4 regions of the Enterococcus raffinosus genome follow, and region 4 is predicted to be linked to each of the others. Evidence: riboswitches for the same ligand, from Rfam matches in the RefSeq annotation. Region 4 holds a riboswitch; each other region holds the start of a gene.

Region 1 (5,984 bases), 540 kb from region 4:
AATTTCAATAGACCGGTAGTTTCCCATTTAGTTGGAGCCTGTAATTCCTCATCATCCACATTGTCCCAAGGAATTGTTAGTTGTGCAAAATCATAGATTAAATTTTGCAATAGTAATTGAATTGACAGCATAGGTAAAAATGGTAAAAACGCGCTAGCAATTAGAATAGAAAATACGTTTCCGAAATTTGAACTAATAGTGATTTTAATGTATTTCATCATATTACTAAATACTCGGCGGCCTTCAATAACACCACTTTCTAAAACGCCTAGACTTTTTTCTAGTAGGATGATTGAACTGGCATCCTTAGTGATATCTGCCGCTGTGTCCACCGAAATTCCGACATCAGCTTTTCGTAAGGCTGGCGCATCATTGATTCCATCCCCCATGAAACCCACCGTGTGTCCCTTAGTTTGTAGCGATTCAATGATTCGTGATTTTTGCATAGGGTTTAACTTGGCAAACAGATTGATTTTTTCTGCTGCTTGATACAGCTCTTCATCTGACATTTCATCAATTTGATTCCCTAATACAAAATCATCCGCAGGAATACCAACATCTTGGCATACTTTTTGAGCAACGATTGCATTATCTCCTGTCAAAACCTTCACTGTTACACCGTGTTGTTGGAGCGATTTAATTGCTGGTTTAGCTGATGCCTTTGCTGGATCAAGGAACCCCATAAAACCGATTAATGTCATATCTTTTTCATCATCCGTTGAATAAATAGGTTCATCATGGGCATCTCTCCGCACAGCAACCGTGATTACTCGCATACCTTGACGATTCATTTTCTCGTTAACGATCTGTAACTGTTGGCGGATATCTGGCGTTAATTCTAAAATTTCCCCATTTATTTCAACATATTTGCAGATTGCTGCCATTTCTTCAACAGCACCCTTAGTGATCATTAGTTGATGCTCGTCCGTCTTCATTACGACAGTTAAACGCCGACGAGAAAAATCAAATGGTATCTCATCAATTTTCTGAACCGCTCGATAAGGCAAATGACGATTTTGCTCTTCAAAATAATTAATTACCGCGATGTCCATCAAATTTTTCCACCCTGTCTGATAGGTAGAATTCATAAAAGCCAAGTCCAAAACTTGTTCATTTTCATTTCCTAAAGGGTCTAAATGCTGTACTAATACAACGCGATCTTCCGTAATAGTTCCCGTTTTATCTGTACATAAAACATCCATACTACCTAGATTTTGAATCGAAGCTAATTCTTTCACAATGACTTTGTGCTTCGAAAGAGTTAATGCCCCCTTCGCCAAATTCGAGCTTACTATCATTGGGAGCATTTCAGGTGTCAAGCCCACTGCAACTGCAATTGCAAAGAAAAAGGCACTACTCCAATCCCCCTTAGTAAATCCGTTAATTAAAAACACTAAGGGAAACAGAACCATAACCATACGCAGCAACAACTTACTAACTTTTGATAATCCAATATCAAAAGAAGTCTTGCCACGTTTCGATGTCGCATTTTTAGCGATATCACCAAAGAACGTTTGCTGACCTGTCTTTAGAATAATAGCTTTTCCTTGACCACTTAACACGTCAGTTCCCATAAACACTAAATTGGTTAAGTCTAATGCGGTTGTTTCTTCGTTTATTTCCGTCTCATCTGAAAGATATTTTTCGACAGGCATTGATTCTCCCGTTAACGAGGATTGATTGACGAAGAGATCCTTCGTCCAGATTAACACCGCATCTGCTGGAATCATGTCTCCAGTCGCTAACGTCAGAATGTCACCAGGTACTACTTCGTCCATCGGAATTTCCTTTGTTTCTCCATTACGTGTGATCGCAGCGGTATTTTCAATCATTTCTTTTAATTCAATACTCGCCTTTTGTGAGCGATATTCTTGAATGAACGTAATCAAAACACTAGCCAAAATCATGATCGTCATCACAATTGAGGCCTCAATATCATTTGTCAACAATGAAACGATGGCTAAAAGTGCTAAAACATAGACAAATGGATCGTTGAAAGCCTGCAAAAATAATAAAATACCAGGTGTCGGCTTCTGCGCAGAAACTTCATTAGGTCCATACTCCTCCAAACGACTTTGCGCATCCTCCTCTGATAGTCCTTGAAGAGATGTTCGCAAATTAAGGAATAAGTCACGATCAGATAAAATTGCTAATTTTTTTAACTCTTGATCTTTATTGATTTTGCGAGCAAGAAGGCCTTTTTTGTTCATCATAGTTTTTCCTCCTAAAATTCAAGGCAGCCAAAGCCGCCCAGTTATTCTTACTTTTCGGTCGACTATCTTCAAGGTCCATCTTCCTCACATCCTTTCATTATTCTTTGGCGATATTAAGCAACCTAACATGCTTACAGGTTTAACTGACAGAAAAAAAGCGCACACTCGAAAATGAGCACGCGCGAAAATCCAATCATGTTCATCGTCGAGCTTTAGCACTATAGGGCGTAGACAAAATTTGTCAGCTACGTTATGAATCACCTTCACGATGATTCCTGTTTTACCCATTGGCGTCTCTCGACATTTTTGGGCAGTAGCCTGTGTCCGTATAGGAGCCTCACCTAACAATTATTCTTATTTACATCCTTACTATATGTCAGTTAACTCTCGGTGTCAAACATTAGATTGAAAAAACTTTTTCATTTTCAGAAACTCATCGACCTTTTTATTTGGGGAACTGCTAAAGTAATCTGCAAATTTTTTACTCCACAGTTTCGTTTCGCGAGCTTCTGCAAATTTTTCCATCGTATCATCATACTCTTCTATCAACTGATAGTTATAATCTTGGTACGTGTCATAGTGTACAATTGCCTGTTCTGGCAAACGAGGTTTGATTTTCATTTCCACATTGGGCTTTCCAATGCTCAAGCCAGCAACAGGAAAGACGAAATCAGGTAAATTCAACAAATTGCTTACTTCTGGAATATCTTTTCTAATCGATCCAACGACTACAGAACCCAATCCTAAAGATTCAGTGGCGATTACTGCATTTTCCAGGGCTAAAGCAGCATCGGTTACTGCTGTGATCAACGGATCTATACCTTCATTAATGCGATAACCCACTTCATAATGTTTAGCGACCTTCTCTGTCCTTTTTAAATCAGCTACGAATACAAGAAAAACCGAACTTTTAAGCATGTGTGGATTCCCTGGATTGAGCTCAACAAGCTTTTCTCTAATTTTCCGATCTCGTACCACGATAATGCTGTACATTTGACCATTCATCCAACTCGGTGCTTGACGACTTGCGTTCAAAATTTTTTGTAATTCTTCCTCTGATAATTGATAGTTTTCGTCAAAATTACGATACGTTCGGTGTGTCTGTAAACTCTTTAATGCATCCATTTAATTCCTCCTTAGCTCTCTAGAAATCTTCTGTAGTTTTTCGAAAAAAAGTTGCTGTGCTTTTTCTGATAGTCGAGTATAATTCACTCTCATTGCCATTGTATCACTACTAAAAAGAAATGCGGGGGCAATTAATATTTTTTCTCTTAGGAAAATTTCCCAGTCTTTTCTGAACAATTTTTGATGCCGCCAAGTAAAATAAACATAGATTCCGCCTTCAATTTTAGAAATTATCCAATCCTCTGAAATACTATCAGCTAATGAAACAAATAAGTTGGCACGTTTCTTTAATTTACTTACTAATTCTTTCTGATTCCGTTCAAACTGTGAATCGGTCAAAGCGGTATGGGCGATCACCTGTGGGAAAACGCTGATGGAAAAATCCATCATTTGCTTGGCCTCGGATAATCGTTGAATTAAATCCCGATCAGCCACAATCCAGCCAATTTTGATAGAAGAACCAAAAATTTTAGATAATGAGCCTAGATGAATCACTTGATGTGGTGCAAGTTCCTTCAACGAAGGAGGGATGAGGTTAAAATTCATCTCACTGAATACTTCGTCCTCGATAATTGGTAGCTGGTATTTTTGACTGAGCTCAATCAATTGCCTTCTGCGACTTTCTGACATCGTCTTCCCCGTCGGATTTTGAAAAGTTGGGTTAAGGATAATTAGCTTTATTTTTTTTGTGAGAATTAATTGCTCTAGCTTATCGATCTTCATTCCTTCATTATCCATCTCTACACCATACAGCTTAATACCTGCAGTTGCGAAAATCGGTAATGAGTATAAAAAAGATGGGTCCTCGATAGCTACGCTGTCTCCGCTCTGCAGCATTACCTGAAGCAGTAAGAACATTGCCTGCTGTGCGCCTGAGGTGATCAAGACTTGGTCCGAAAAAACATCAATTTTCTGTTCTATTTTTATTTTCTGACAAATAATCTGCTGCAAAGGTCGATATCCCAAGGGGCTTTGTTTTCTTTCTTCTAAAAGTAATTCTTCCCAGGTGTAAGAAGGGAAGCGAAAATCAGGAATCAAATTTAAGGGGAGTTCTCCTGAGTAAAGATCAAGTGCTTCAGAATCAGACAATAAAAGTTGTAATTTTTCCAGAAAAGGTTCTCTAGGATGTGATTCCTGTGTAAAAAAACTGCGCCAATCAACCCTTGGCATCGTACTCCTTCCCCAATTTCCCTCATTAACTATTGTCCCACTACCCTGTCGCCGCAATACCCAGCCTAGACTAACCAACTCATCCAAAGCGTGAACGACTGTCGATCGATTTACATTATAATATGTAGCCAATTTACGCTCCGACGGCAACCGATCTCCTGGTTGCAGAGTGCCTTCTTGAATATAGGAAATAATTTGTTCCATAATTTGTTGATATATCGGTATTTTTGTTTTTTCTGATAGCTCCCACATAGAAATCCCTCATTTATTATTGGATGACTCAACGCTAACCCAATTCAATAAAAGAGTCAAGATAACTAAAAAAACTCATACTAATTATTAGTATGAGTCAGACTGTAGACAAAGTCCATTTTATGGATGCTGTCTACAGTTTTTTCTTTTATAATGGATTTATGAAACCGAATACAGGAGGGATAGTTTATGATGTCCAAAAACAATACGAATGGTAGAAACCAATTCGCGATGCTCACGATTGACGATCTGGTTCCTCATGATCACCTTGTTCGAAAGATTGATGCGGCGATTGATTTTGAGTTCATTTATCCAATTGTTGAAGAGACTTATTCAACTTTAGGACGACCAAGCATTGACCCCGTTATTCTTATCAAATTAGTGTTTATCCAATACCTCTTTGGGATTCGCTCCATGCGACAAACAATTAAGGAAGTCGATACCAATGTCGCTTATCGTTGGTTTTTAGGATTTTCCTTCGAAGAAGACATCCCGCATTTTTCCACTTTTGGTAAAAATTATGTCCGGAGGTTTCGAGAAACCACGTTGTTTGAAGACATTTTTGCTTATATTTTGGGACAAGCAGTCAAAGCAGGCTTTGTGACAGAAGATAACTTATACCTTGATTCGACGCACATCAAAGCCAATGCCAATAAACATAAGTTCACGAAGGAAATGACTCATGACGAAGCGAAAGCCTATCAAGATGAATTAGAAGATGAAATCAATCGTCAACGAATCGAAGCGGGAAAACGCCCTTTTACTTTGGACTTAGAAAAGGAAGTGGAGCTGAAAGAAAGAAAAATAAGTAAGGCCGATCCAGAAAGTGGCTACTACGTCAAAGGCGAACGAGAAAAACAGTTTGCTTATTCTGCCCATACATCCTGCGATGACAACGGATTTGTTCTTAGCACGATCGTGACTCCCGGAAATATCCATGACAGTCAAGTCGCGTTCCAACTCGTCAAACAATCGAAGAGACTTTTTCCAGAAATCAAACGAGTGGTTGCGGATGCTGGCTATAAGACCCCGAAGTTTGTTCACTTTTTGACACACTGGAAACTTCGGCCAATTTTACCCTACTCACGCCCGAGAGGAAAGAAAGGGTTGTTACCAAAAAAGGAATTTGTCTATGATGAGTGTCACGATTGCTATCTTTGTCCTAACGATCAAATGTTAAAATTTTCTACAGTCAACCGAGAGGGCTATCGAGAATACAAATCA
Region 2 (5,984 bases), on a different replicon from region 4:
ATGACTACAGGAAGCCATTCTTTTATTTTATTGTTCATAAGGTCACCTCAATGGTAAATTTTATCATTCTTCAAAACAAAAAGCTTCTTTTAACCACTGCTTCAAGGAAAATTTCAGCAAGCACTAGAGAAATTTTACCTTTTATGGGAAACTGAGAACATGAATGAATGGATAGGGGAAAGAAAATGACTAAGAACTACCCAGCATCACCGATTTTACCGAAGAATTTTACTGATGATTTTTATTTAGAAGATGAGGCTGTGATTGATGAAGTCCATGCTATTGAATACGACTATAGTTATTTAACGTGTGAAAATCTTGTCCTGCGCCGAACAATTTTGGAGAAGGTAACGATGCAGCGGACAAAATTGATTCGCTTCGAAGCAGGGAATGTCCTTTTCAAAAATTGTGATTTCTCAAATCTTGAGTGGATCGGCGGCAGTTTTCATCAAGTTGTGTTCGAAAATTGTAAACTAACGGGCTGCAACTTTGCGGAAAGCTATTTACGAGATTGTCGATTCAAAGATTGTATGATCAATTTTGGTTCATTTAGTGGGACGAACCTGAAAAATGTTGCTTTTGAAAATTGCAAACTGACGGATAGCGAGTTTTTCGAGGTAACTTGGAAGCATCTATTTTTAACAGATAATGAATTAGATAATAGTAATTGGATGCGGACCAAACTAGCCGATTTGGATTTTACGAGTAATCAATTTAGCAAGATTGCTTTTTCGATGGAGCAATTGAAGGGCTTGAAGGTGGATTCCTATCAGGCGATGATCATTGCGGCTGGATTAGATTTGCAAATTGTGGAGGGGTAAATGAAACAAGTAAAGAAGCGAATTAAGGGAATTCCAGTTGTATGCTGGGGTGAATCCAGTGCTAAGGGAATCTTAGCCTTTCATGGGGATCAATCGCACAAAGAAGATACGGTCATTCAGTTATTCGCAGAGGCTGCGGTTAGAGATGGCTATCAGGTCTGGAGCTTTGATCTTCCAGAACACGGGGAACGCAAAGGGGAAGTTTATGCCCTTAATCCGCAAAATGTTCTGGCAGATACAGATAAACTAATTGCTGAATTGGCTGAGCAAACAGAAGAGATTTCATTGTTCGGCTGCAGCATCGGGGCTTATTTTGGCATGCTGGCGACGCAAGATAGAAGGATCAAGCAGAGCTTTTTCTTGTCTCCAATTGTCGATATGCAAGAATTAATTGAGAATATGCTGATCTGGTTCCACCGAACATTGGAGGAGCTAGAGAAGGAAAAACGAATTGAAACCCCCATCAACACTTTGGATTGGGAGTACTATTCATATGTTGCGGAGCACCCAATCAGCTGGAAAGTGCCGACAAAAATATTGTATGGTGAAAATGACAACTTGACTTCAAGAGAAACCATTGAAAATTTTTCTGAAGCTGAGGATATCTCCTTAACGGTTGTAGAAGCGGGGGAGCATTTCTTTCATACACCAGAACAGCTTGATGTTTTTCAAAAGTGGTTAAAAACAAATTTATAAAAGTAAAAGCATCCTAGCAAAATCTTGCTAGGATACTTTTTTACATTATTTTACTTTTTTACGGCTGAAAAACAGCAATGTAGTGGCAAGGAATAAAATACTGATACCTGTGATAAGGTAGCTTGGCGTATAGCGCTCACCCGTTTTAGGCAATTTTTTTGCTGTCGTTTGGTTAGAAATAGTTCTTCTAGACGGATTGTTGGATGATCCAACAGGTGTCATGTTATTCTTCTTACTTGAATCAGAAATTTCTCCGGTGGTTTGACTGCTAGTCTCAGTGCTTGCGGTTGGAGCAGTTGTCGTGGACTCGCTGTCGTTGGTACTAGTTGTTGGAGTCGTTGTAGACTGATACACATAAGTGACTGTTTGCGCTTTAGCGCTAAAGGTTCCCTTAGCGTTTTTTGGTAATTGTTTTTTATCCAATGCGTACCCCTTGATATCCGGTTGATAGTCTTTACCGGATACATCAAACTGGGTGTCTAGTTTTCCTTTTATAACCGTTTCTTTATGAATTTTCTTTCCATTTTGATCAACATATTGAATGGTTACCATCGGATCAACCACTGTAACTGTCGCTTTTGCAGTGGCAGAATCACCGGACCAGCTTCTGTTTGGAACACGAGCGTACGTATAGGTAATTTCGTATTTTCCAGCTGTTTGATTGTTAACGGTCCCTTTGACAGAAACATCGCTAAGGGCGATGTTTTCTCCATTAGGAGCTATCCCGCCATCGAAATTATCTGCGGGGTCCCATGGATCGCCGACAGAGATCATTGAGTCATGCGCCTTCAACGTTACGTCGTTTCGTTTATAAATGTATATGACAGTTTGCATATCCGCAGTAAATTTCCCAACGGCGTTTTCAGGTAATTTTGTGTTGTCTAAGGTGTAGCCGTCAATAGCAAGCTGATAAGTTTCGGTGGTTGTATCGTAATCCTCACCAACGTTTCCGTTATAAATTTGTGGTGGATGAATATTGTCACCGTCCTCATCAACATATTTAATCGTCACTCCTGGCGAAGGCGTCGTATGCTGCACGTCAAATTGATGCAGGTAGGTTCCTGATGAAATAGCATAGAACGTAAATCTATCCGGTTGATTATAAGAACCTGCTGGGTTATTCAAACGAGCATTGTATTTAAAGGTCTTGAGTTGGTCAAATTCATCCTGTGTTACACCAGATACAGTAATCCCTTCATCTGTAATCGCCAATCGGCTGCTGTCTAGCTGTACGCCATTGAAGTCAAAGTAGGTTTGACTATCGCTATTTGACGTTGTGAAAGGCGGTATATAGCCATCGTAGTTGGTCATGCGGTTCGGCATGATTGAAAAGGGAACATAGATTGTTTGTTTGTCTGCATCGTAATTTAACGCTTGGGCATTGATCGCTGTAGCTGAATCATTTCGTCCAGTATTTTGACCATAGGCAGCAAGCTGAGTTAATGCTGGCATTTGATTGATCGGGCGAAAATCCGTAATCCCGCAAAACTGAACACGCAATTCAGTTAGCTTTGTTAAAGCTATCGCAGGTTCGATTGTTGTGATATTCATATTTGATTCAAAGGTTAAGGACTCTAGGTTCGTCATTTTGTTGATTTTGTCGTATACCTTGTCAGTAACACTTGATCCAGAAAGGTTAAGTCTAGTGATCGTTGTACCAAAATTCGGAACATTTTCATCGTTAACATTTGTGCCCATCAGATAGACTTGTTTTAGTTTTGGCAAAGCAGCTAAAATTGAAAAATCCGTAATTTGATTATTTGAATTCATATAAAAATAGTCCAAGTTTGTGGCTAACTCCAACCCTTGTAAATTAGCGATAGCATTATCTGAATTTTGAATATACAAGCTAGTAAGTTTTGTCATATCTTCTTGAGTCAAGGTATCTTTAGTTTTGCCAATCGTTTTTGCAACAAGCTGCTGTAAGACAGGGTCTGGCATCCACGAGTCTACAGAGGCTATACGTGGTTCTGGTTCAAGTGTTGCGGTTGAAGAGCTTGATGGTTGTGAATCCGCTGTAGAAGGTTCAGTTGTTCCCAGAATGGGCGCTACTGTACTATCTTGCGTTGCGGAGCTTTCTGTTGTTGATGAGAGACTATTCACTGAGCTTGTCGTGTTCAGTGGTTCAGAGAAAACCGTACTGTTTAGAGCGCTGCTGTCAGTAGATGTTTCAGCGTTACTTTGGATAGGAAAGGTCGAGAGAGGGCCCAACACGATTGAACAAGCAAATAATTTATATAAATTCTTTTTCACAAATATAACTCCTTTATAATAGGTATGTAATGGGTAAATAATAATTCTTTTTTAATAAATAAACTGCTCAAGTTTTAATTTTTGCATTATTTTATTTGACCATTTTCTTTTTAATAAAGAAGTTATTTCACTTGATTAGACGCGTATTGTATAAGAGCTTACTAAATAATATAGTGTTCAAATTACTTGTGATTATTCGTTCTTTTATAAAAAGAAGGTTTTTAAATACCATAAAAAGGTTTCTGATCCTAGTAAATTTTTAGTAAAGGATTTTATAAGCAAATGTAAAGAAAGTCGTATTTTCTTTAGAATATTTTGCTATTTACTGACAAAAAAAGTAGTATTCTTTGTGAAAGTAAATATAAGTAAACTTGTTAGGTGAGGCTCCTAAACAAACATAGGCTATTGCGCAGAAACGTCGAAAGACGCCAATGTGTAAAATAGGAATTGTCGGATTAAGGCTTTTCATAAAATAGCTAAGAGTTATTCTTTACGTTGTTTAGTGCTAAAACTCAGACGATGAGATTGATTGTGTGAGACACCAGACTTGTTAGTTTTTTTCGCTAACGTTTGGTGTCTCTTTTTTAGGTTATTTATTGTGGACTCTCTCGTCTCAAACAATTACTTGATGAAGGGAGAGATGAACATGATGAAAAGAAAAAAGATCGATTGGCTGCTGTTATTACCTTATTTGGGGACAAGCCTGATCGGTCTTTTAATTGTTTTTAGTGCTAGTTCTTATCGTTTGATGGCGGAAGGGGAAAATCCATTGTCGCTATTTAGTAAGCAGGCGGTTTTTATGGGGCTAAGCTGGCTGCTGATTGCTGTGCTTTTTCATGTGAAAAATAATGTACTAATAAATGGTAAGCTAGCGCAAAGTTTATTAGCAGTTGGACTAGTTAGTTTACTGTTAGTGAAAATAAGTGGCGTCAATATTAATGGTGCACAAAGATGGGTCTCCTTATTAGGTATTCAATTCCAGCCTTCTGAAGTCACAAATGTGGCACTGATTCTTTATTTGGCGTATTTTTTCCGCGTGAAGCGCACCAGAAAGGAAATGCTGGTTCCTTGTGGTCTAGTGGCACTTAGCGGATTATTGATTTTGCTCCAGCCTAAAGTGACAGGTGCAATCATTATTTGGGGAGTCGCTTTAGTCATTATTACGACTGCGCAATTGCCCTATCAGTGGTCAGTACTTATTTTTTCAGGGTTGATTTTGGGGATTGTTTTAATCGGAGGCGCGATACTTTTTTTGGGCAGCCACCATCTTTTGCCAGAATTATTTGCCCATACCTATGATCGTATCCGCTTAGTGAGAGATCCATTTCTAGATCCCTACGGTAAAGGATTTCAAATGAGTAATTCGTACTACGCGCTTTATAACGGTGGTTTTTTTGGTAGAGGGCTGGGAAATAGTATTACTAAAAAAGGCTATTTACCAGTAGCGGAAACAGATTTTGTGTATTCGATTTTGGTGGAGGAATTAGGCGTTGTTGTCGGCTTACTCGTATTGGCATTGCTTTTTCTGATTGCTCTTCGTCTATTTGTTTTAGCGGCGAAGGAAGTGAATCAGCAGGTCAGCTTAATTTATTTTGGGGTTGGAACGCTTTTGCTTCTCCAAACCAGTATCAATATTGCTAGTATTTTAGGACTAATACCTATGACAGGAGTGCCGTTACCTTTTATTAGTTATGGGGGGACGAGCTACCTGATTCTTTCTATCGCGCTGGGTATCTGTCTAAAACTTTCTTCGGAGGATCGAACAAATGATCAAACGTTTGAGCAGCGAATTTAACTATTCTTTATTTTTACCCATTTTCATCTTTTATTTAATTAGTATCGGCGTACAATCGATGGCGGCTGAGCTAGATGGGGCTGACGTTAAAAATGTTGTAACGAAGCAGATTGTTTTTTGCCTGATTTCTCTATTGACCATGGGGATCGTCAGTAAATTCAAAACGGCTACTTTGTTAAAATATGCGCCCTTTTTTTACGTTGTATCGTTAGGGATTATGGCGCTATTGTATTGGTTTTATGATCCGGCGATGTACACTGTAACGAACACGAAGCGCTGGCTGCGTATCGGCGGTTTTTCTTTTCAGCCATCAGAATTGATGAAACTGAGTTTTACTCTTTTTATGGTTCGCTTAACACTAATCGATGAGTTGAATTGCTCTCAGCGAACCTTGAAAAGTGATCTACGTTATTTAGGTA
Region 3 (5,984 bases), on a different replicon from region 4:
AGTGCTGCGTTTTACTGGTGCTTCTAATGATCGACTGTTTAATTTATTGCTGTATTCTATCGGCGCGATATTAGTTGTTTTGATAATGCTGGGATCTATTTTTCTGATTTACAATGCCTTTACGATTTCTTTGAATGAGCGGACACAACAATTTGGTATCCTGTCATCGGTAGGGGCGACACCTAAACAGCTGCGAAATTCGGTTTTATTTGAAGGGATATGTATCGGTACAATAGGAATTCCCTTAGGCATTCTATTAGGACTTGGCAGTCTTTCTTTAGTGATCATGCTTGTTGCCAAAAATTTCAGAAATGTTCTTTATGCCGATGTGCCATTAGCTTTATCCGTCTCCCTACCTATATTGTTGGTAGCGGCTGGAGTCAGCTTGCTCACTATTTTGATATCGGCGTATCTTCCCGCGAAAAAAGCGGCGAATACACCGATAATGGAGAATATCCGCCAAACTAATGAAGTAAAGATTTCAACAAAGGATGTTAAAACCACGAAGCTTTCAGAAAAGCTTTATGGTCTGGAAGGGCTACTGGCTTTAAAGAATTTCAAACGCAATAAGAAGCGCTATCGATCGATTATTTTATCACTGGCTTTTAGTGTAGTTCTTTTCGTTTCGGCTCAGGCTTTTGGTAATGGCCTGCAGCAATCAGCTAAGCAGATGGTGGTTGACTCAGATTACGACATCGTCTTTTCTAGTGCTGAGATGAAGGAGCAAGAGCTGTTTCGATTGTATGAAAAATTTCAAAAGGTTGAAGGAATCACTAGCAGCTCTTATCAATCCATTCTGCAGTACACTAGCCAAATAGAAAATAAGACACTTTCTCAGCATTATCGCGAATTGGAGAAGATAGACGCGACCAAAACAACAACATTTCAGGCAGATATCCAATTTATTGAAGACAAGGAATACGTGAATTTTATCAAGAGTCTTGAGCTTCCTGTGAAAGATTTTACTGGTGACAATGCTAGAGTGATCGCTGTCGCGAAACAGCGGATGAAATTATCTCATGAGAAAGAACAGTTGGTTGATCTTTTTCCAAAAGATCGAATGACACTTAGAATTGCACCGACAATTGGAGGAAGAACGGATACAAATCAACAGCAGGTTATCAATGTACAATTCGCCGACACCTATCCATTAGATACTTTGCCACGACAGACTAATGAAAAGCACTCCTATGTGTTTATGCTCGTCGCACCGTATCAGCTGAAAACACGCTTTTCACCGGAAGGGATCGATCAAGTTAGTGGTCTGACCTTTCTTTCAAAAGACGCAGCCCGTTCAACTGCTGACATGCAGAACATCCTTCAAAAAGAAGGAGTTTCTATACCTTACGAGCTCTACAATGTACATGAAATATTTGATCAGAATCGTAATATTCTCTTTGTAGTGAACCTTTTCAGCTACGTTTTTGTTGGGATGATCGCATTGATCGCACTTGCGAATGTCTTCAATACGATCTCTACCAACATTAAGTTGCGGCGGCGTGAGTTGGCAATGTTGCGTTCGATAGGAATGACTGATCATGAGTTTAATAAAATGATGGTTTATGAATGCATATTTTATGGCTTCCGTTCATTAGTATGGGGAATTCCAATCGCAGGGCTCTTCTCTTGGTTGATTTACCAAGGAATGGTAAGAGGTGGAGCGGAGATTGCTTATCAATTTCCGTGGAGCAGCCTATTGATCAGTACGCTGGGCGTACTTCTCATTGTAGCGATCACGATGTTCTATGCTGTAGGGAAAATTAAAAAGGAAAATATCATTGATGTTTTGCGGGGAGATTTGGCTTAAATAAAATAAAAAATCAGGTGTGGATAATACACCTGATTTTTTTGAGGATGCAATGGTCAGATAGTAAATTTAGGGAGTTTATGCTTGCATCCGCCGAATCATTTCTTGAGTAATTTGCTCAACGATATTGATAATAGTTTTTGGAGTGCGTTGATTTCTAGGGACATCGATTGGGTAAATTTTTGCTACACGACCGGGATTTGCATCCATCAAAACGACGCGATCAGAAAGCTGTACAGCCTGCTGAACATCATGAGTAATCATAACGATGGACTTCGTAGCAATTTGGTTGCCGAGCCAGATGGATAGTAGGTCATTGGATAGTTGACTAGCGGTAATAATGTCCAAAGCGGAGAAGGGTTCATCCAGCAATAAGAGGCTAGGCTCGATCGCCAATGCTCGAGCAAAGCCCACTCGTTGCTTCATACCGCCGGAGAGCTCGCGAGGGTAGGCCTTTTCAAAGCCCTCTAGCCCGATCATTTCAATCAGATTACCCACGCGTTTTTTGATTTGTTCCCGTGATAGTTCCTCGCGATTCTCTAGCCCAAAGCTGATATTTTTCTCTACGGTTAACCAAGGAAAAAGTGCGAAATGCTGGAATACCATACTGATGTTGGCATCTGGCTCAGTGAGTATTTTATTTTCAAAGGTGATTTCGCCCTTCGTTGGTTGGAGCAGTCCGGCAATGCTTCTCAATAGAGTGGACTTTCCAGTCCCTGATTGTCCAATGATACTCACAAATTCGTTGGTTTTAACAGTCAAATCAATATTTTCTAAAACCTTTAAATGCTCTTTATGTCCTTCAATTTCAAATTCTTTGCAAACGGATTTTACGTTTAATAATTCAATATTTTCCATGCTTTTATTTCGTATACCGGAAAATCTAGTCCCAGCATACTTCTCCTTCCGATTAAACTTTTATGCATACTTGTACGCATCAGTAATGAAATTTTTCTTTTGCGACACGATACAAAGGTTGCCAAACAAAGGCGATACAAAGCCCTACCACAAAGCACATTGCCAATGTACCTAGAGCCGATTTGTCCTTGATACCGTCGTTCACCGAAATGTATTGGCCCAACCCAGTCACATTGATAGATTTTTTCCCCCATTGAATACTTTCAGCAGCAATATCTGCGTTCCAAGCAGCGCCGGCAGCATTAATAATCGCGGTGATAATGTAAGGTAAGATCGAGGGGATGAGATATTTAACCCACCAATGCCATTTCGATAATTTGAAAATTTTTGTCACGTCTCGAATATCATCTGGAATTGCTAAGTATCCAGCAATCACGTTAAAGAAGTAATACCATTGACACCCGACCATTATCAAAGGCAGAATCCACCATTCCAATTTATCAAACCCCATGCTTATAAAGATAACAATAAAGGGCGTATAAACATTAGAAGGAATCGAACCTAAAATTTGCCCAATAGGTTGCACGATATTTAACCGACGATTGTCACTAGCTACCCAAATAGCCAGAGGGGTAAAAATCAGTCCAGCTACAATCATTGCTAAGGTTACACGTAAGGTGGTGTAAAGTGTTAAACGTGGAATCATTCCGAAATCCTGATGAGGCAAAAAATGATACAGCTTGATAGAGCAGACAATGATTAAGACCCCCAGCCCGATATACCACAAGGTTTTAAAGAAATTCCGCAGTTTAGCGATTCGTTTATAGAGTCGATCAAGCTTCAAAAAATACCAAATTTTCGGTAGTTGATAGATCCAAAATTGACTAAATAGTGAAAAAATATGAGAACAATAGTGCGTCAATGTTGCCTCTTTGAGCAAACGATAAATAATAGATCGTGGCGGGATAGTACTTTCAACATCTGTCTCATACTTAAAGTAATAGGTTGCGCGAACCAATGGTTGAAAAACTAGAAAGTTCAGAATGATAACATTCAGTAGTAAGGCTAAGACAGCCCATAAGCATGCTTTAAAATCAGCACGGTCCAACGCGATTTGAATATAGGAGCCAATTCCCGGCAAAAAAAGTGTCGTGTCTTTCGGAAGAGCAACAGAAGCTTGTTCACTGGCCACCAAGGCGAACCAAGCCGCCGTTTGGGAGATAATCACGTTCCACAGCAATCCTGGAATCGCGTAGACAAATTCTAATCGCCAAAATTTTTCCCAAGGGTTGTATTTGAACTGATCTGTAACATTCGATAAATCAGAAGGAATGACCTCCATGATTTGGTAAAGGGTCAACATGATGTTCCAAGCTTGACCGGTAAAGATCGCGAAGATCGCCACACATTCGGCACCTAAGACATTTCCAGGGAAAAGCCCTAGCAGCCAAGCGGTGGTGAAAGTCAAGAAGCCAAGTAGTGGAACGGACTCTAAAAAATTGACCATCGGTAAAATAATCCGTCTAGCGGTTTTATATCTTACCGCTAGAACACCGAACACAAAGGAGAAAAGAAATGACCAAATCATCCCGATGATCATTCGAAACATCGTTCGAATGGAAAAATAGAGCAGGTTTGAGATGGCTAAGAAATCGTGTGTTTTACTAGGGGTCGATAAAACCTCTTCTGAGGGTAGAGAATCTAGCGGTCGATTCATTTTTATTAAGGAAAAGACCAAAATAAATGCGAATAACGCTAAGATTATCACAAATGTCAGATTTCCAATGCTTTTCTTTAGCGTGGTATTCTTTTGAGATGGAGCGTGTAAAACTTTCAATGTAAAAAACCTCCTAAATAATCATATTAAGGAGGTCACCGAATAACTAATTTTATCAGGAAATCACGTTCATTGAGCTTTGGCTTTCTGAGACGTAAGAAAAGTTTCTAGTTATCTTGAGAAAGCCTTCATTCGACAATCCCTGCTTTACTCGTTACTGTCTCTCGACATTTCCGAGCGATAACCTATGTTCTTCAGAGTAACCTCACCTAATATGATTTTTATTTTATTGTGCAAACCCATCATACTCGTGAAAAAGGGGAAAGCAATCGAGAAAAGCTTATTGATGAATAAGCAGCAAGAGTGAGCTATTGGGAACAAAGGGTTTCTACACCTTTTCGTTTATTAAGGAATCGCATTCCAGATTCATGAAAGACGTTTTCCTTCAAATTTCAGAAAAAAAGCGATCAAACGTTAACCTCTGTTAAAGAATATCTGTTATTTAATGTTCTTTCTTGATTGTTTGGCCTATAGAGGAGCAAAATTAGGTTGACCTAAAATACTACATGTTTGGATGTGAAAAAATGTCAATCGAAAAATTAGAGTATTTCTATATTATCGCTAAATATAGCAGTCTTTCTAAAGCTTCTCAGGAACTCTATGTAGGAGTTTCTTCATTAAGCTCAGCATTGAAAAGTCTCGAAAACGAACTCGGCTATGATCTATTTCTTCGTCAAGGAAAGAAATTGATTTTAAGTGAAAAAGGAGAGAAAATCCTCCCTGTAGTCAAACGTATCATTGATGAAGCTAAGAAGATTCAATTTCCGCTCTATCAAATGATTGATCGACCAATCTTTAAAGTAGGCATCAGCGAATCTATTTTCATTTTTGAAGCTGGAGAATGTGCATGCAAAGAGGTGGATTACACGATTCGTTATGTGAATGCTGCTCCATTAGAGTTATTCAATCAATTAAAAAACAGGGAAGTAGATTTGGTGATTACTAGCAGTTTGGTGGAAGATCCTCAATTTGAGCGAACGGCATTGATTCGATCAAAAGTAGTTTTGGCCGCAAATACCTCCCTAGTAAAAAATGAATTAAATCAAGCTGACGCCAAAGATCTAGAAAAAATACCCTTCATCGTTTTGAGCGATCACCTTGGCCATCAGCAATTAACACAACGGACAGCGGACTTCTTCAGTATTACACCTGAGTATCTCTATTGCCCAGACAGTTTGGGGATTCATAAGTGGTTGAAGGAGAAAAAAGGGGTGTTCGTGATTCATGCGATTGAAAAAGAATTGTTATCAAGGGAATCGATTCACTTCCTGTCATTGCCCAATGGATTAAACTTAGAGTTCTATTTATACAAAAATAAAACAAGCGCTCCTGCTTTTGACATTGAAGAAGTAGAAAACGACTTAAAGCAGATATTCAAAGAAATTGAGATGAAAGGAAGAAATCGGTCTGAATAAATTTGACCTCCAGCAAAGGACAGCAAAAAGCGTATACGTTTCTTAATCAAAGAATGGTGGGCTACCC
Region 4 (5,984 bases):
GCTCCTCCTATTTCTAATTGATGAATAATGCTTCATCAATCAATTTCACCAGCATATCTTTCCACTAAATTACCAAAGTAAAAAAGTAGAGTAGACATTCTTTTCTTCCAAAGGTAAATATATCATAGAAAGGTCAAAATTAGTTAAGTTTGAATCTTAAGAAATTATAAAACTATCTATGCTATACTTACGTCTGGTTTTTAATGAAAATATTGGAGGTGCACTCTTGGAAGAAGTAGTTATTTTAAGCGCTGTACGAACACCAATTGGCAGATATAAAGGCAAATTAGCAACTGTTTCAGCCGTCGAGTTAGGTGCGTTCGCCGTAAAAGAAGCGATGAAACGCGCAGATCTCGCGCCAGATCAAGTTGAACAAGTATTCATGGGGAATGTATTGCAGGCAGGAAATGGTCAAAATGTCGCAAGGCAATCTGCAGTAAAAGCAGGAATTCCTTATGAAGTACCCGCCACGACAATCAATGAAGTTTGCGGTTCAGGAATGAAATCAGTTATTTTTGGAATGCAGCAGATTTTGCTAGGTGAAGCTCAGGTTGTTGTCGCAGGAGGAACTGAAAACATGTCACAAGCACCAAAAGTGACAAGTTTTGACTATTCTGCACAAGAGTGGCAGGAACCAAAATCAAGCATGATCTATGATGGATTGACAGATGCTTTTAGTGGCAAGCATATGGGACTAACTGCGGAAAAGGTAGCTGAAGAGTATCAAATTACTCGTGAAATGCAGGATCAATATGCCTATGATTCCCAAATGAAGGCTTCAAGAGCCAGTAAAGATGGAAAATTTGAATCAGAAATCGTTCCTATTCCTCTTTCGGATGGAAGCACGTTATGGGAAGATGAAGGGATTCGACATGATTCAACACTTGAGAAAATTGCTTCTTTAAAGCCTGCTTTTAAGGAAGGAGGCGTTGTTACGGCGGCTAATGCTTCGACTTTGAATGATGGGGCATCAGCGGTTGTTCTAGCGGCGAAATCCTATGCGATTGAGAATGGATTAGCTTATTTAGCGGTTATCAATGGCTATAGTGAAGTGGGAATTGACCCTAGTATCATGGGGATGGCTCCAGTTTCAGCGATTAATAAACTATTACACAAAGCAAACCGAACGATTGACGAAATTGATACGTTCCAAATCAATGAAGCATTTGCGGCTGCTTCTGTCGCTGTTCAAAGGGAATTAAAGCTCCCTAATGAAAAAATCAACGTCTATGGTGGTGCAATTGCACTAGGACATCCAATCGGAGCTAGTGGAACACGGATTATCACGACTTTGATCTCAGAGCTTGTACAAGAGGACAAACAGCGAGGCGTCGCAAGTCTCTGTATCGGTGGCGGCTTAGGTCTAGCTTTGATGATAACGAAAGCTGAGGATCAAGAAACTGCAAAAAAAAAGTTTTATCAAATGACCCAAGCCGAACGATTAGCTAAGTTGGTCAAAGAAAAAAAGTTGTCGGCGAAGGAAGCGGCACAACTAGCCACTGAGACAGTATTACCAGAGAAAATCGCGAATCATTTAATTGAGAATCAAATCAGTGAGTGCTCCATTCCACTTGGATTGGCACAAAATTTCGTCATTAATGGAAAAAAAAAGCTTATTCCAATGGCGACAGAAGAACCTTCTGTTATCGCTGCTGCTAGTAATGCAGGGAAGATAATCGCTAAATCTGGTGGAATCACGACACGTGTGATGAATCAAAATATGGTTGGTCAAATTGTTTTGCGGAACGTTACAGATTTTGAGAAAGTGAAAAAAATCGTTGATGCCAACGAACAAAGCTTTTTTGCGGTCGCTGAGAGAAGCTATCCGTCTATTTACCAACGTGGCGGTGGAGTACAATCGATAAAAGTGCGTACCTTTGAAGAAGGTTATGTTTCTATCGACTTAGAAGTGGATACAAAAGACGCGATGGGAGCGAATATCTTAAACACAATGCTGGAGGCTGTTGCTCAAGAAGTCCGACAACTAATGCCAGAAGCAGATATCTTATTTAGTATTTTAAGCAATTATGCGACACAGTCTCTCATTGAAGCGAAATGTGAAATTTCATTGGAACAGCTCTCACCTGAGTTGGCTGAAAAAATTGTTTCTGCGAGTGAATACAGTAAGATTGATCCGTATCGTGCGGCTACCCATAACAAAGGCATTATGAACGGCATTGATGCTGTGGTATTGGCAACTGGAAATGACACACGTGCTGTAGCCGCTGCGTGTCACGCATACGCGGCACGAAACGGTCGATACGAAGGGATGACTGATTGGTCTATTCAAGAGAACACCCTCATTGGTAAACTGACTTTGCCTATGAAGGTTGGAATTGTTGGAGGAGCAACAAAGGTTTTTCCAAAAGCGCAATTAAGCTTGAAGTTATTAGAAATAACGTCTGCTGAAGAGCTAGGAGAAATCATCGTGGCTGTTGGATTGGCTCAAAATTTTGCGGCTATTCGTGCATTAGTCACAGAAGGAATTCAAAAGGGACACATGGCGATGCAAAGTCGTTCGTTAGCGATTACTGCAGGCGCCACAACTAGTGAAATCCCACAAGTTTCTAGACAATTAAGAAAAGCTGAACGAATGAATTTAGCGACAGCTGAAGAAATTATAAAAAAACTTCGTTTGGGTTAATTAAAAGAGTCGAAAACGATTGAGTAGAGCAAGAGGCTCTACTCTTTTTTATAGAAACAATCGTTATTTAATTATATCCTCTCAGATTTTTCTGAACTTTTATATAAACTATAAATTAATTTGAAAACTTTTTTTAATAAAAAAATCGCTTTAAATCAATATGAAATTGGATTTTTCAAAGTGTGAATAAAGGGATCAACGGATTTTTTTCATAAAAAAGTTTGACAGACTCGTTATTACTTGTTATATTGTGTTCGAAAATAAAATATGATTTGTTAGGTGAGGCTCCTATACAAACATAGGCTACTGCCCAAAAATGTCGAGAGACGCCAATGGGTAGAACAGGAACTGTCGAATACAAGGCTTTTCTTAAGGTAGCTAAGATGTTTGTCTTTACGTTGTATAGTGCCAAAACTCAACGATTAGATCGACTATACGACTTTGTCTCTTTAGGATGAATAATAGTAAGGCTTTTCGCTGAGTTTTTGAGCGAAAAGCCTTTTTTACGTAGCAATCATTATTATTTTTAAAACAAGAATAAGGAGGAACAATCATGGTAAAACAGTGTTCACATTAACAAAGTGGAATAGCCCATTATATAATGAGGCCTTGACACTTAGAAACAACGAGTTAAAGCTAAGCTCTGGTAAGCAACTTCTATTCCAAGCACCTAGAGAGGAAAAGAACGATCTTCACTTGGTTGTCAAGCGAGGGAATCGAGTAGTAGGAACGCTATTACTACATCCGATCTCAAACAAATGTGCTCAGATCAAACAAGTTGCAGTAGATGCTCATTTTCAAGGGGAAGGGTTAGGAAAAAATTTATTGATTTATGCAGAACAGATCGCGAGGAGTTTCGGCTTTTGTTTCGTTTTTTTAACTGGTAGAAAGCAAGCATGGGGATTTTATGAAAAATTAGGATACCAGGCGATTTCTGATGATTATGAAGAAGGCAGATTGGTTATGAGAAGCTATAAAAAGAAGATTCAATCATCACTTGAACAAACAGAAAAAAAGGAGATGAAAACAAATGGATGACAGTAGCTCAATAATTACGGGTTTATGGCAGAAAAGAACAAACAAGATACTATTGTCTATTTGTTTTTAACCTCCACTTTTCTCCATAAGCCCGTCGATTGCAGGAGGGGTAAGGATGAATACGGTAAAAGATATGGCTCTATACTTGTTTATAGGGATAGGATTATGGCATATTTTTTTCGGAGAAAAGGAGAAAAAAATGAGACAACAAAAGAAAGTAACAACAAGGACAGATTATAGTTTATTTGCTAGAAAAACAGTGAAAAATATTTTTGAGACGTTTAATACATCGACATTGGGATTATCAGCTGAGGAAGTTTTAGAAGCTAGAGAAGCATTTGGTGAAAATAAGCTTCCTTTAAAAAAGGCGACACCATTTATCATAGAAGTTCTAAAAGCATTTATTACCCCTTTTACTTTGGTACTAATTGGGTTAGGATTCATTTCTTTGGTTACAGAAGGGATCTTGCCAGAAGCAGGTGAGAAAGATTTCTTTGGCAGCGGCATTATTTTGGTTATGGTGTTAGTCAGTGGAACAATGACACTGGTACAGTCTGTTCGTTCAAATAAAGCGGCAGAAAAGTTAAAATCATTGGTCAAGGTAACGGCAACGGTTCGTAGAGAGAATCGTTATAACGAGATTCCGATGGAGGAGATCGTCTGCGGTGATCTAGTAAAACTTTCCGCAGGGGATATGATTCCAGCGGATATCCGTCTGATTACCACGAAGGATCTATTCATCTCACAATCTGCTCTAACTGGCGAAAGCTATCCTGTTGAGAAAAGTGCTGGTGAGATAATGGGGAATAAGAATTCTGAAACTAGTTATGATAATTTGGTATTTATGGGAAGTAATGTAATTAGTGGAAGTGCTGAAGGCGTTGTAATTGCCACAGGTGCAAATACATTGTTTGGCGATGTCGCAAGTTCTTTATCGGACACTCCCGTTCAAACAAGCTTTGAGCTAGGAATTCGTAAGACCTCTTTCTTATTTATTAAATTCATGGCCTTGATGGCGCCAACAGTGATTGTTATTAATGGATTTACTAAAGGGGACTGGATGGAAGCATTTCTATTTGGTTTATCCGTTGCTGTAGGTTTGACACCGGAAATGCTGCCGATGATCGTAACGACTAATTTGGTCAAAGGTGCTACAGGGATGGCGAATAATGGCACAATTATCAAGAACTTAAACGCGATTCAAAATTTTGGTGCAATTGATGTTTTATGTACAGATAAAACGGGAACCTTGACCCAAGACAAAATCATTCTCGAATATCATTTGGATTGTGATGGAGAAGAGGATCATCGAGTTCTAAGACATGCTTATTTAAACAGCTATTATCAAACAGGATTAAAAAATTTGATTGATGTTGCGATTATTGAATCTACCAAGCAGGAATTAGACACCGATGCGATTCGTTACAAAAAAGTAGATGAAATTCCTTTTGATTTTCAGCGGCGTAGAATGAGTGTTGTTGTGGAGGATCAACAAGGAAAAACTCAAATGATTACAAAAGGCGCGATTGAAGAAATGCTGGAAATTTCCTCTTTCGTAGATTTTAAAGGGGAAGTCACAGAATTAACAAATGAATTAAGAAAAAAAGTATTACAAAAGGTACACGAGTTAAATGAAGATGGCTTACGTGTCATCGGGGTCGCTCAAAAAACGAATCCTAGTGTTGTCGGTGAATTTTCAACTGCTGATGAGGCAGAGATGGTGCTTATAGGCTATTTAGCTTTTCTAGATCCACCAAAAGAAACCACGAAACAAGCATTGAAGGCATTGAAAGAACACGGTGTAGGTGTGAAGGTTTTAACAGGCGACAATGCCTTAGTGACAAAATCTGTTTGTAAGCAAGTTGGATTAGGAACGGAAACAATCATTCATGGAGAAGACTTAATTCATTTAAAAGAAGATGAATTAGCGGAGATCGCAGAAAATTACAATGTCTTTGTGAAGCTAAATCCGCAGCAAAAACAGAAAATCACGAGTTTGCTCAGAAAAAATGGGCATACGGTTGGATTCCTCGGAGATGGGATCAATGATGCTCCGGCAATGAAGGCAGCCGACGTTGGAATTTCTGTTGATACTGCAGTGGATATCGCGAAAGAATCTGCAGACGTCATCTTGCTAGAGAAAGATTTGATGATTTTGGAACGAGGAATTCTTTCAGGAAGAGAAACCTTTGGCAATATCATGAAGTACATCAAAGCTACTGCTAGTTCAAATTTTGGGAATATGTTTTCGGTATTAGTAGCTAGTTCTTTTCTGCCGTTTTTACCAATGCTGCCGCTACAA

Evidence for each region. Region 4 has a riboswitch for magnesium ahead of J9537_RS05445 (GNAT family N-acetyltransferase). Riboswitches for the same ligand answer to the same signal wherever they lie in the genome.
Region 1: another riboswitch for magnesium. It lies ahead of mgtA (magnesium-translocating P-type ATPase); the one in region 4 lies ahead of J9537_RS05445 (GNAT family N-acetyltransferase).
Region 2: another riboswitch for magnesium. It lies ahead of J9537_RS20210 (FtsW/RodA/SpoVE family cell cycle protein); the one in region 4 lies ahead of J9537_RS05445 (GNAT family N-acetyltransferase).
Region 3: another riboswitch for magnesium. It lies ahead of J9537_RS19705 (ABC transporter permease subunit); the one in region 4 lies ahead of J9537_RS05445 (GNAT family N-acetyltransferase).

The regions. Positions count from the first base shown of each region.
Region 1 is NZ_CP072888.1:1,656,794-1,662,777, forward strand. It holds gene mgtA (magnesium-translocating P-type ATPase) at 1-2,210, opposite strand, end outside; M-box (ykoK) riboswitch at 2,405-2,569, opposite strand; gene J9537_RS08145 (nitroreductase family protein) at 2,607-3,338, opposite strand; gene J9537_RS08150 (aminotransferase-like domain-containing protein) at 3,339-4,760, opposite strand; gene J9537_RS08155 (IS1182 family transposase) at 4,950-5,984, shown strand, end outside.
Region 2 is NZ_CP072889.1:1,157,006-1,162,989, forward strand. It holds gene lepB (signal peptidase I) at 1-38, opposite strand, end outside; gene J9537_RS20195 (pentapeptide repeat-containing protein) at 186-821, shown strand; gene J9537_RS20200 (alpha/beta hydrolase) at 822-1,517, shown strand; gene J9537_RS20205 (MucBP domain-containing protein) at 1,563-3,770, opposite strand; M-box (ykoK) riboswitch at 4,134-4,301, shown strand; gene J9537_RS20210 (FtsW/RodA/SpoVE family cell cycle protein) at 4,417-5,565, shown strand; gene J9537_RS20215 (FtsW/RodA/SpoVE family cell cycle protein) at 5,537-5,984, shown strand, end outside.
Region 3 is NZ_CP072889.1:1,052,161-1,058,144, forward strand. It holds gene J9537_RS19695 (ABC transporter permease) at 1-1,807, shown strand, start outside; gene J9537_RS19700 (ABC transporter ATP-binding protein) at 1,886-2,665, opposite strand; gene J9537_RS19705 (ABC transporter permease subunit) at 2,745-4,502, opposite strand; M-box (ykoK) riboswitch at 4,560-4,726, opposite strand; gene J9537_RS19710 (LysR family transcriptional regulator) at 5,027-5,917, shown strand.
Region 4 is NZ_CP072888.1:1,112,849-1,118,832, forward strand. It holds gene J9537_RS05440 (hydroxymethylglutaryl-CoA reductase, degradative) at 227-2,644, shown strand; M-box (ykoK) riboswitch at 2,909-3,078, shown strand; gene J9537_RS05445 (GNAT family N-acetyltransferase) at 3,254-3,682, shown strand; gene mgtA (magnesium-translocating P-type ATPase) at 3,882-5,984, shown strand, end outside.